DNA from 3 places in the Bradyrhizobium sp. 26S5 genome. Region 3 is predicted to be linked to each of the others. Evidence: predicted binding sites of a transcription regulator. Region 3 holds the regulator's gene; each other region holds the start of a gene.

What was found. The regulator LexA, encoded in region 3, represses DNA repair genes until DNA is damaged. The targets are predictions, from matches to a motif close to TGTTCNNNNTGTGTTCNG.
Region 1: a site for LexA is predicted at 1,700-1,717, ahead of V5279_RS00210 (YifB family Mg chelatase-like AAA ATPase). Genes of this name have one in related genera too.
Region 2: a site for LexA is predicted at 2,385-2,402, ahead of V5279_RS42400 (DNA recombination protein RmuC). Genes of this name have one in related genera too.

What each region holds. Positions count from the first base shown of each region.
Region 1 covers NZ_CP145948.1:46,200-50,477, forward strand. The annotation lists gene V5279_RS00210 (YifB family Mg chelatase-like AAA ATPase) at 111-1,649, opposite strand; gene V5279_RS00215 (MBL fold metallo-hydrolase) at 1,756-2,727, opposite strand; gene gshB (glutathione synthase) at 3,018-3,965, opposite strand; gene V5279_RS00225 (YraN family protein) at 3,996-4,278, opposite strand, start outside.
Region 2 covers NZ_CP145948.1:8,960,131-8,964,408, reverse strand. The annotation lists gene V5279_RS42410 (AmpG family muropeptide MFS transporter) at 1-666, opposite strand, end outside; gene V5279_RS42405 (GIY-YIG nuclease family protein) at 745-1,050, opposite strand; gene V5279_RS42400 (DNA recombination protein RmuC) at 1,145-2,353, opposite strand; gene def (peptide deformylase) at 2,524-3,051, shown strand; gene fmt (methionyl-tRNA formyltransferase) at 3,208-4,143, shown strand; gene truA (tRNA pseudouridine(38-40) synthase TruA) at 4,143-4,278, shown strand, end outside.
Region 3 covers NZ_CP145948.1:5,236,567-5,240,844, reverse strand. The annotation lists partial or broken gene V5279_RS24355 (ComEC/Rec2 family competence protein) at 1-435, shown strand, start outside; gene V5279_RS24350 (hypothetical protein) at 532-759, opposite strand; gene V5279_RS24345 (hypothetical protein) at 922-1,350, opposite strand; gene lexA (transcriptional repressor LexA) at 1,693-2,397, opposite strand; gene glp (gephyrin-like molybdotransferase Glp) at 2,629-3,840, opposite strand; gene V5279_RS24330 (HAD family phosphatase) at 3,866-4,278, opposite strand, start outside.

The sequences.
Region 1 (4,278 bases), 4.5 Mb from region 3:
CGGCGGGCATCGGGCGGAAAACCGGAGAGAGCTTCGGTTCTGACGCGTTTTCTTCAGGCGAATCGGTGCCGATCCCGCATCAAGTGCGGGACAGGCTTCGCTGGAAAACGCTACGCCGCGCGGCGCAAATCGTCGGCCAATGCACGATAGGACAGCGCTTCGGCGAGGTGCAGCCGGCCGATCGTCTCGGCGCCGTCGAGATCGGCCAGCGTGCGCGCCACCCGCAGCACGCGGTGATAGCCGCGCGCGGTGAGGTGCATGGTGTCGGCCGCCTCGCGGAGCAGCTTCTGGCCATGCGCGTCGGGCTGCGCGATGGTCTCGAGCAGCGAGCTCGGCGCTTCCGCGTTGGTGCGGACCTGCGGCATGCCGGCCGCCGCGTAACGCGCGAGCTGGATGTCGCGCGCGGCCGCGACGCGGCGGGCGACCTCGGCCGAGCCCTCCGCCGGCGGCGGCAGGATCAGATCGGCCGCGGTCACCGCCGGCACCTCGATCCTGAGATCAATGCGATCCATCAGCGGGCCGGAGATCCGCATCTGGTAGTCGGCGGTGCAGCGGTCGAGCCGGCCGCGCTTGCAGGAATAGCCGGGCTCATAGGCGTGGCCGCAGCGGCACGGGTTCATGGCCGCGACCAGCATGAAGCGCGCCGGATAGGTGACGCGATGGTTGGCCCTGCTCACCGAGACCTCGCCATTCTCCAGCGGCTGCCGCAGCGAATCCAGCACGCGCGGATCGAACTCCGGCAACTCGTCGAGGAACAGCACGCCCTGATGGGCGAGCGAGATCTCGCCGGGCTTGGCGCGCATGCCGCCGCCTGTCAGCGCCGCCATGCTGGCCGAGTGATGCGGACTGCGGAACGGGCGCCGCGCGGTCAGGGCGCCGTCGCGGATCTCGCCGGCGACGGAGGCTATCATCGAGACTTCGAGCAGTTCCGACGGCGACAGCGGCGGCAGGATCGAGGGCAGCCGCGCCGCCAGCATCGACTTGCCGGCGCCGGGCGAGCCGATCATCAGCAGATGATGCCCGCCGGCGGCCGCGATCTCGAGCGCGCGTTTTGCGCTTTCCTGGCCCTTGATGTCGCGCAGGTCGAGCAGCGTCTCCTCGCGCTCGTGCACCTTGGGCTGCGGGCGCGACAGCAGCTGCGTGCCCTTGAAGTGATTGGCGATCTGGATCAGCGAGTGAGCTGCGATGATCTGGATGTCGGGGCTCGCCCAGGCGGCTTCCGAGCCGCAGGCGGCCGGGCAGATCAATCCCTCGTCGCGCGAGTTGGCGCCGATCGCGGCAGGCAGCACGCCCGCCACCGGCGCGATCGAGCCATCGAGCCCGAGCTCGCCGAGCACGGTGAAGCCATTGAGCGCATCCGGCGGGATCGCCCCGATCGCCGCCATCAGGCCGAGCGCAATCGGCAGGTCGTAATGGCTGCCTTCCTTCGGCAGGTCGGCCGGTGCCAGGTTGACGGTGATGCGGCGGGCGGGCAGCGCGAGGCCGGAGGCGATCAGCGCCGAGCGCACCCGCTCCCTCGCCTCCGACACCGCCTTGTCGGGCAGGCCTACGATCGCAAAGGCCGGCAGTCCCGGCGCGACCTGCACCTGCACGTCGACCGCGCGGGCCTCGATCCCCTCGAAAGCGACGGTAGAAACCCGCTGGACCATGCTGCCCCTATCTTCCGCCACCCAAGGTAGCGGAGCGGGATGCCCAACGCAAGAACATTAAGGGAACATCCGGGGCGGCGTGTGCCGTCCCCGGATGCGCCGCTGCTCACAGATTCATCTGCATCGGCTCGGGATAGTAGTGGAAGCCGTCGCCGACCTTGGCGACGTGGCCGTAGCCTGGCCAGGCGAAGTGATAGGACATTACCGCGGTCTTGTTCGCGGCCAGCATCTCCAGGAGCTTGACCCGCGAGGCCGCCGCCTGCTTCGGATCGGTGTCGTAGGAGAATTCCATCCGCGGCCGCTCCAGCAGCAGCACCGCGTGATGCGAGAGATCGCCGAGGAAGGCGAAGGATTTGCCGCCCGAGCTCACCATGAAGATGGTGTGGCCCACGGTGTGGCCGGGCGCCGCGATCGCCTGCACGCCGGGCAGGAATTCCTGGCCGTCCTTGAAGAACACAATGCGGTCGCGCACCGGCAGCAGGTTCTTGCGGGCGTGCACGATGAAGTCCTTCAACGGACTGCCCATCTTGCCTTCGTCGGTCCAGAAATCGAGATCGCTCTGGGCGATGTAGTACTGCGCGTTCGGGAATAGCGGCTTGTTGTCGGCATCGACGATGCCGCCGATATGATCGATATGCGCGTGCGACAGCACGACGGCGTCGATGTCTTCCGGCTTGATGCCGGCTTCCTTCATGCTCTTCTGCTGCCGGCCGGTGGTCGGACCGAACGCCTTGGAAGTACCCATGCCGGTATCGAACAGGATCAGCTTGTCGCCCGTGTTGACGATCGGCGAGTTCTGCTCGAGCACGACATTGTCGGGCGAGAGGAAGTTGTCGGACAGCATCTTCTTCACTTCTTCCTTCGGCACGCCGGTGAAGGTGCCGGAGGGATCGCCGAGCGGCAGCGGGCCGTCGGAGACGACGGTCACTTCCGCATCGCCGAGCGTGAAACGATGCCAATAGGGTGTCTGCGTGCCGAGTTTGGGAGCGCGCGCCTCGGCCGTGCCGCCGAGGATGGTGCTGGCGCCGAGACCGGCGCCAAGCGCGAGCAAGGATCGTCGTGAGACATTGAGCGTCATAACGTCTTCCTCCACATTTTTTATGAGATTTTCGCGTTGATGCCTGCCCATTGACCCGCCGCTTGACCTGACGCAGGCAAGAGAATGCTGCCCTCGCCCGCGCAAGCTGGCAAGAAGAATAAGGCGAACGCTGGCGCGGTCGGTCTCCGGCTAAAGCATGATCCGGAAAAGTGTGACGCGGTTTTCCGAAAAGATCATGCTCAAACAAGAAGCTAAAGCGCGATGATGATTCAACCCGATCTCATCGCGCTTTTAGAATTCAACCGGCATGTGCGGCGCACAAGGGAGGGTTATTTGGCGGCGCGCTTCTTCTCGATGGCATCCCAGACCCTGGCCGCGACGTCGGGGCCGTTGAGCCGCTGAATGGCGCGGATGCCGGTCGGCGAGGTGACGTTGATCTCGGTGAGGTTGCCGTCGATCACGTCGATGCCGACGAACAGCAGGCCAAGTTCGCGCAGCGCGGGTCCGACGGTGGCGCAGATTTCGCGCTCGCGATCCGAGAGCTCGGTCGCCGCGGCCGCGCCGCCGCGCACCATGTTGGAGCGCAGGTCATCCGGCGCCGGCACGCGGTTGACGGCGCCGGCGAACTCACCGTCGACCAGGATGATGCGCTTGTCGCCATGCTTCACCTCGGGGAGGAAGCGCTGGATCACCCAGGGCTCCTTGAAGGTGACCGAGAACATGTCGAACAGCGAGCCGAAATTCATGTCCTGCGGCATCACGCGGAACACCGCGGCGCCGCCATGGCCGTGCAACGGTTTCATGACGACGGCGCCATGCTGATCGCGGAATGCGTTGATCTCGTCGAGGTCGCGCGAGATCAGGGTCGGCGGCATCAGCTGCGGGAAATTCATCACGAACAGCTTTTCCGGCGCGTTGCGCACGCTGGCCGGGTTGTTGACCACCAGCGTCTTCGGATGGATGCGCTCGAGGAAATGGGTCGAGGTGATATAGGCGAGGTCGAACGGCGGATCCTGCCGCAGCAGCACGACGTCGAAGCCATTGAGCGCCTCGCGCTTCGGCTCGCCCAGCGTGAAGTGATTGCCGACCTCGTCGCGCACGGTGAGAGACTGCATCGGTGCCACCAGCTCCTCGCCGCGCAGCGACAGTCTATCTGGCGTGTAATAGGAAATGCCGTGGCCGCGTTTCTGGGCTTCGAGCAGCAGCGCAAAGGTGGAATCGCCGCGGATGTTGATGCGCGCGATGGGATCCATCTGGACGGCGATCTTCAATTTCATAAGCGTATCCCGCGAGGTCTGGAGGTAACTTTAAGGGCTGGCGTCGAATGCCGCTAACAGATGGCGCGGCAGGCTCTTCGGCGCAATCAGCACGGCGTCGAATCTGAGATCAAATTCGGCATGTTCGGGATGCGCCATCAGCCAGGCCTGGGCGGCATTGACGATGCGCTGCTGCTGGCGTGGCGTCACCGCATAGGCGGCGTCATCGAGGCTGGCACGAGCCTTGACCTCGACGAAGGCGAGCAGATTGCGCCGGCGCACCACCAGGTCGATCTCGCCATAGGGGGTGCGGAAGCGTCTTGCCAGGATGCGA
Region 2 (4,278 bases), 3.7 Mb from region 3:
CGTGATGATGCCGATCACGACCAGCGCGGCCATCACCACATAGCCCCACATCCAGGCCGACGGGCGCGCCACTCCGGCGGACTCGAAACCGCTGACGATGAACAGCGCGCCGGCGGTCGAGACCAGCATGCCGATGCGGTAGGCCGCGACATAGGACGCCATGCCGGCGGCCTGCTCGCTTTCCGGCAGGCTTTCGACGCGGAAGGCATCGACCACGATGTCCTGCGTCGATGAGGCGGCTGCAACCAGCAGCGCGGCAAAGGCCGCGAACCATGGCGATCGCGCCGGATCGGCCATCGCCAGCACCAGGATCGTCGCGATCAGCAACAGCTGCGAGAACAGCAGCCAGCCGCGACGGCGACCGAACATTTGCGTGAACAGCGGCACATGCAGTGCGTCGACCAGCGGCGCCCAGAGGAATTTCAGCGTGTAGGGGGTGCCGATCAGCGCGAGCAGCCCGATGGTGCCGAGATCGACCCCGGCCTCCTTCATCCACACCTGCAGCGTCGAGCCCGACAGCGCCAGCGGCAGGCCTGAGGAGAAGCCGAGCAGCAGCACGATCAGCACCCGCGGCTGCAGATAGACCGCGAAGCTGTCGCGCCAGGAGGTGGCGGCAAGTTCCTGCGGCTTCGCGGACGCGTCTGACGTAGCTTCGGGTGCTGTCATAAAACCGGTGTTACCAGATTCGGCCCCAAAAAGACTGTCATCGCCCGGCTTGACCGGGCGATCCAGTATCCCAGAGGCCTATCCGCCGCCTGCGGCAATTTCCTGATAGAGGTCGTTCCAGTCCGGATTATCCTTCTCAATCAGCGAAATCTTCCACGCGCGCGGCCATTTCTTGAGCCGCTTCTCGCGATGGATCGCGCTCTCAGGATCATCGAATTGCTCGAAATAAACGAGCTTCACCACATCATATTTCTCAGTGAAACTCTCGATGAGTTTCAGTCTGTGCTCGCCGACGCGGCGAATGAGGTCATTTGTCACACCGATGTAGAGTGTGCCGCCGAGGCGGCTGGCGAGAATGTAGATGTAGTAGCTACGTGTTCCCAACTTCCGTCTCTGGGATACTGGATTGCCCGGTCAAGCCGGGCGATGACCCCGATTGGGTGGCGCGAGCGCGCTAAACAACTTCTAAAGACAACACCTACTCCCCCGCCTGCAGCTTGCGCGGGGCGGGGAACAGCTCGGGGGCGGCTGGCTTGACGAAGCGGGGGACTTCGATCGGGGTCTCGGACTTGCTGAAGTCGAGTTCCTCGATGCGGCCAGCGCGCTTTTCGATCTTGTCGGCGGAGATCAGGATCTGCCTGACGTCCTCGTTCACCTGGCCGAAATGGTTCTGCAGCTTGAGCACGCGCTCGCGCAGGCGGGCCAGATCATCGCCGAGATGCATCACCTCGTTGCGGATCTGGTCGGCGGCGTCGCGGATGCGGGCGTCCTTCAGGATCTGCTGCATCACCTGGATCGCCAGCATCAGCAGCGAGGGCGATACCAGCACGACGCGGGCGCGATAGGCCTTCTGGATCACGTCGTCGAAGCCGTCATGGATTTCGGCATAGACCGACTCCGACGGCACGAACATCAGCGCGGTGTCCTGGGTCTCGCCGGGGATCAGGTACTTCTCCGCGATGTCGCTGACATGCTTCAGCACGTCGGCGCGCAGCCGCTGGCTGGCGAATTTGCGCTCTTCGTCGCTGCGCGCATCGTGCAGCGCGGTCATGGCTTCGAGCGGGAATTTCGCGTCGATGCAGAGCGGGCGCTGGTCGGGCAGGAACACCACGCAATCCGGCCGCTTCCCGGTGGTCAGCGTGTACTGGAACTCGAACGAGCCCTTCGGCATGCCGTCCTGGACGATCGCCTCCATCCGCGCCTGGCCGAACGCGCCGCGGGATTGCTTGTTGGCGAGCACGTCGCGCAGCGTCGTGACCTGGGTGGTGAGTTCGTTGAGGTTCTTGTGGGCGTGGTCGATGATGCCGAGTCGCTCATGCAGCACACGCAGCGAATCCATCGTGTTGCGCGTGGTCTGTTCCATCGACTGGCCGACCCGGTGGGTCACCGAATCCAGCCGCTCGTTGACGGCACGGGCCATCTCGGCCTGGCGGCCGGCCAGCGCCTGCCCCATGGCATCGACCCGCCCGGAGGCCTCGCTCTGGGCTCGCAGCATGTCGGCGAGCCGCTCTTCCAGCTCGTCGGCCCGAATGGCCTGGGCCATCGCCAGTTCCGCGCTGCGCCGGCTGGCTCGTGCGATCACCACCGCGATGGCGAACAGCAGCATCAGCGCCAGCGCGCCAAGGCCGATCAACGCGTCGGAGACGCGGACCGGGAGGTCGCCGATCGTGAGGAGAATCTCGTTCATGCCAGCCGTTGTAGCCGATTCGGCGTCGCTGCCGAACGAAAAGGGAACATTTATGGTAAACGCTCCCTCAATTTTCCTGGTTAACGCTGTGTAAAGAAACGTGGTTAAGGCCGCCTTAAGGGGTTCCCGAACGCATTGACCGCATCATGCCCGCAGCTTAAATCGCGGCCATGGCTATCAGAGAAATCATCATTCTGCCGGACAAGCAGTTGCGGCTGGTGTCGAAGGCGATCGAGAAGGTGACGCCGGAGATCCGCAAGCTCGCCGACGACATGCTCGAGACCATGTATGACGCGCCCGGCATCGGGCTCGCGGCAATCCAGGTCGCGCAGCCGCTGCGGCTGATCACCATGGACCTCGCCAAGCGCGACGAGAACGGCGAGACCACGCCGCAGCCGCGGGTGTTCATCAATCCGGAGATCATTTCGCATTCGGAAGAGCTGTCGGTCTACGAAGAGGGCTGCCTGTCGATCCCCGAATATTACGAGGAGGTCGAGCGTCCGGCGCGGGTGCGCCTGCGCTTCACCGACCTCGACGGCAAGGTGCATGAAGAGGACGCCGAAGGGCTCTACGCCACCTGCATCCAGCACGAGATCGACCACCTCAACGGCGTGCTGTTCGTGGACTATCTGTCGAAGCTGAAGCGCGACCGCGTTTTCAAGAAATTCGAGAAGGCCGCCAAGCGCGCGGCGGAGTGAGTGTAGCGTGAACAGCGTTTCCGCTTGTGCGATGCGCCCTCTCCCCCCTTGTGGGGGAGAGCCGGAGAGGGGGGTAGCCGCAAGCACCGCCGTTGCGGCTACCCCCCTCCCTAACCCTCCCCCACAAGGGGGGAGGGAGCGCAGCGAGTGCTGTTGATGCCGCTCCGTCTGATCTTCATGGGCACGCCCGATTTCGCAGTGCCGACGCTGCTGGAGCTTGTGGCCCATGGCCATGAGGTCGCCGCGGTCTACACTCGCGCGCCGAAGCCGGGCGGGCGGCGCGGGCTGCAGTTGCAGCCGACGCCGGTCGAGCAGGAGGCGCGCCGCCTCGGCATTCCGGTGCTGACGCCGAAGACGTTGAAGACGCCGGAAGCGCTCGAGGAATTTCGCGCGCATGACGCGGATGCAGCAGTCGTCGTCGCCTATGGCATGATCCTGCCGCAGGCGATTCTCGACGCGCCCAGGCTCGGCTGCTTCAACCTGCACGCCTCACTGCTGCCGCGCTGGCGCGGCGCCGCGCCGATCAACCGCGCCATCATGGCGGGTGACGCCGAGAGCGGCGTGATGGTGATGAAGATGGATGTCGGTCTCGACACGGGCGACGTCGCGATGGCCGAGCGGCTGCCGATCTCAGACAGCATGACGGCATCCGATCTGCACGACGCGCTGGCGCCGCTCGGTGCCGATTTGATGGTGCGCGCGATGGGCGCGCTGCAGCGTGGCGGCTTGCAGCTTACGAAGCAGAGCGAGGACGGCGTCACCTACGCCGCCAAGATCGAGAAGGCCGAGGCGCGAATCGACTGGACGCAGCCGGCGCATGCGGTGCTGCGGCACATTCACGGGCTCTCGCCATTCCCCGGTGCCTGGTGCGAGCTATCAGGCGAAGGCGAGCCGGTGCGGCTGAAAATCCTGCGTTGCGAATTCGCCAAGGGCTCGGGCGAGCCGGGCGATGTGCTCGACGACAAATTTGCGATCGCCTGTGGCGACGGCGCGGTCCGGATTCTCGAATTGCAGCGCGCCGGCAAGGCGCCGATGAAAGCGGCGGATTTTCTGCGCGGCACGCCGCTGAAGCCGCCTGCGCGGCTCGCCTGATGCCGCGCTACAAGCTCACCATCGAATATGACGGCACGCCGTTCTCCGGCTGGCAGATCCAGGACACCGCGCCGACCGTGCAGGGCGCGCTGGAGACGGCGGTGAAAGCGATCTGCGGCGAGGACGTGCGCGTCC
Region 3 (4,278 bases):
GAATGGCTGGCGGCGGATGCCGATGCGCGGACCGCCGCCGATGCGTCGCTCGGCGGGGGCGTCTCCTGCGATCCGAGCGGCTGCGTCACCCAGGGCCCGGGCGGCGCCTTCGTCGCGCTGGCGATGCGGCCGGAGGCGCTGGCCGACGATTGCGAGCGGGCGGCGCTGATCGTCACCGCGCGGCCGGCGCCGCAGGGTTGCGCGGCCTCGGTGATCGATGCCGAGCGGCTGCGGCGCCACGGTGCGCTGGTGCTGCGGCGGACCGGCGCCGGCTACGCCGTCGATGCGGTGAAGCCCGGCGGCATCGACCGGCCGTGGTCGCCGGCGGTTCCCGGTGACGGTGAGAGCGAGACGGTCCTCCGCACACCCGCCGCCGCGCCGCGGCCCGCAGTCGATGCGACCCCGGCCGAGACCGACCTGCAGGGCGACGACTAGAGTTTTGGTTCTGATTTAATCAGAACCAAAACTCTAGTTTCTTGTTTTCACGCGTTTTCTTCACGCGAACCGGTGTCCACTTCGCTCGAAAACGCTTCAGCCGTTGCCGGGCGAGGGGCCGGTCGGCAGCTCGAACAGGCCGAGATGGTACTCGTCGGAATCGGGGCCGGCGTCGGGCTTCTTGACGAGGGTGAAGATGGCCTCGGGAAACTGCTCCCAGACCTTGAGATCATCGGCCGTCACTGTCAGCCAGCCGAACCGGAACATGTAGCGGCCCGGCTCAGTGACGCGTCCAGCCTTTTGCCATGTGACCTTGTCGACCACTGCGCAGGTTTCCGTGAGTACACGTCCTCCGTACGCGATGATGCGCCAAGGCGCTCGCCGACGCAAATCTCCTGCTGCGCCCCGGAAGCGGAAATCCGGGGTCGCTCGAAATCGCCTAAGGTCATCCGCCGCCGAGTGGCTCATTCCGCGGCGACGATGCGCTCAACCCAAAAACAGCGACGCGAATGCGGAGGGCCGCCGCTCCACAACCTTCGGCTTGTGCTCGACCGGCGGATGCAGTGCCGGCAATTGCAGCACGCTGACGCGCTGTCCCTCGACGAGCTGGGTCACCAGAACGTGGCTGCCGTCGGGGAATTCGACCGCGTCATGATGGCGATCGGGCACGTCGGGCTCGACTTCGTTGAACACGCCGACGCGGAAATTCATCGTCTTGGTCCAGATCCAGCGGCTGTCGTAGCGAACGTTCTCGGCGAAAGCGAGCTCGGTGCCCGGCAGCATGCAGACCGCGACAGTGGGATCGTTCTCCGAAGCAAAGCCGCGGGTCGACGTGCCGCGGAAAGTCGTGGTGATCAGCGTCTCTCCGACAATGGCGGGGCGCGATGCCACGGCGTGCAGACTATAGTCACACATCGGATGGCTCCTCTTTTCGAGGTAGCGACCCGTGCCTCTCCTTGAGGCGCAGGCCTCTACCAGAGTGGACGATAGCAAACGAGTGTCTGCTCGTTTCTGGGCGATTGTACGACTGGCCGTCGAACGCCTCAATCACAAACGCGCTACACTGCGCGAGAGGTATCAGGGCGCATCCTAGGTGGTCCGCACGTCGCACTATCTTCCAAGGAACGATCCGATCTGTTGCTCGTTCCCGGATCGGGATGACTTTTCTTCGAATCGTCATCCCGCTCCATATGTCTGTTCGAGCATGACCTTTTCGGAAAACCGCTCCGCACTTTTCCGGATCATGCTCCGCCGCCGTCAGTATTTGCGATACAGCCCGATCAGCTTGCCCTGGATGCGGACCCGGTTCGGCGGCAGGATGCGCACTTCATAGGCAGTGTTGGCCGGCTCGAGCGCGATCGATGCACCGCGGCGGCGGAAGCGCTTCAGGGTGGCTTCCTCCTCGTCGATCAGCGCCACCACGATGTCGCCGGTGTTGGCGACGTCGTTGCGCTGGATCAGCGCCATGTCGCCGTCGAGGATGCCGGCGTCGACCATGGAATCGCCGCGTACTTCCAGCGCATAGTGCTCGCCGGAGCCGAGCATGTCGGGCGGCACGCTGATGGTGTGGCTGCGGGTCTGCAGCGCCTCGATCGGCGTACCGGCCGCGATCCGGCCCATCACGGGGACGGCGACCGGACGGTTGCCGTCGTCCTCGGCGATCGGCGGCGTGCTGCTGCGCTTGCCGAGGGTGCCTTCGATGACGCTCGGCGTGAAGCCGCGGCGACCGTTGCCGCCGCCGGCGGCCAGTTCGGGCAGCTTGATGACCTCGATGGCGCGGGCGCGGTTGGGCAGGCGGCGGATGAAGCCGCGCTCCTCCAGCGCAGTGATCAGGCGGTGGATACCGGACTTCGAGCGCAGATCGAGCGCATCCTTCATCTCGTCGAAGGAGGGCGGCACGCCGGCCTCTTTCAGACGTTCATTGATGAAACGCAGAAGTTCGTACTGTTTGCGCGTGAGCATCTCGAGCATTCCCCCGGTTGATAGCGTCGTTCGATTCCGAGACTCTTCAGGTGGGGCCTTCAGACGGGGCCTGATCTCGGGAGCGCAATGCTCCCTGGCGGCTTCCCGATTGTAGACACCAGTACTCGAAACAAATCATGAACGGACACTATATGTTCGATATGTGTTCCGCAACCAATTAATTTCCGGTGAACGCATCAGGCGGCGCGCAATCGGCAGCCCGCGAAAACCTCAGTCGGGCAGTGTGAGGATCTCGCATTCGCTGCCCTTGGCGGCGGCGGGCGCAAACGGCGGACGTACCAGAAGTGCCCGCGCCGCAGCGAGATTCCCGAGCAGCGAACTATCCTGCTGCATCACCGGCGTGGCGATCAGCGCGCCGTCCTGGCGCTCCTCGAGACGCGCGCGCAGATAGTCCTCGCGCTGGTCGTTGGCGGCGAGGTCGCGGCCGAGCACGGCGGTGGTGCGGACATGATGGATCGTGTTCCGACCGCTCAAAGCCCGAATCAACGGCACCAGAAACAGGAAGGCGCAGACATAGGACGACACCGGATTGCCGGGCAGGCCGATCACCCGCATGGCCCCGAGCCGGCCGTGCATCATCGGCTTGCCGGGCCGCATCGCGATCCGCCAGAACGCCATCGCGACGCCCTCGGCCTCCAGCGACTGCTTGACCAGATCGTGGTCGCCGACCGAGGCGCCGCCGGTCGTAATCAGGATGTCGGCGCCGGCCTCCCGCGCCCGGCGGATACCGGCCGTGGTCGCGGCCACCGTGTCGGCGGCCACCCCGAGATCGACGGTCTCGGCGCCTTCGGCGCGCGCCAGCGCACGCAGCGCATAGCCGTTGGAATAGACGATCTGGCCGGGGCCGGGCTGGGAGCCCGGCATCACCAGTTCGTCGCCGGTGGCGAGCACTGCGACCTTCGGGCGGCGGCGCACCGCGAGTTCCGGATAGTTCATGGCGGCCGCAAGCGAGAGCGCGCGGTCGGACAGGCGGCTGCCGCCGTTGAGCAGCAGGTCGCCCTCACGGAAGTCGACGCCGGCCGGGCGGATGTGCCGTCCCGGGCTCGCTGCCTCGGTGATCGAGATGTGGTCGCCATCGACCCGGGTGTCTTCCTGGATGATGACGGCATCGGCGCCATGGGGGATCACGCCGCCGGTGAAGATCCGCACCGCTTCGCCGGCACTGAGCGTCCGCTCGAACGGCCGGCCGGCGGCGACTTCGCCGATCACCTTGAGCCGGGACTTGAGATCAGCCGCATCGGCGGCGCGCACCGCGTAGCCGTCCATGGCCGACATCGGCTCGGGCGGCTGGGTGCGGCGCGCCGCGAGGTCGTGCGCCAGCGTGCGATGGTAGGCGGCATCGAGCGCGACCATCTCCTCCGGCAGCGGTTCGGCGCCGGCAAGAATGGCGGACAGGGCATCGGCAACCGGCATCAGGGCCACGCGCAAAACTCCTCAATGCAAATGGTCAAATACCAAGTGCGGTCAGCGCCCTTGCCACGTCATCCGTCGATGTCACGTGGATGGCTTGAAGGCCACGCCCCCGCGCACCTTCGATATTGGCAGCCAGATCGTCGAAGAACAGGATCCGCGACGCCGGCACGCCGATCGCTTCTACCACATGATCGTAGGCCGCGGCGTCGGGTTTCCGAAGGCCGATGCTCGAGGACAGGAACACGGTCCGGAAGTGGCTGAGCAACCCGGCATAGGCGACCGAGAAATGCGCGACATGGGCCGGATTGGTGTTCGAGAAGGCGTAGAGCGGCATTCGCGCTGCGGCGGCCGCGAGCAGGGGGGCGATGCCCGGCATCTCGCCGGTGAAGATCGCGTTCCAGCCCTCGAGGAATTGCGCGTCGGTGAGCTCGACGCCGAGCGACTGGC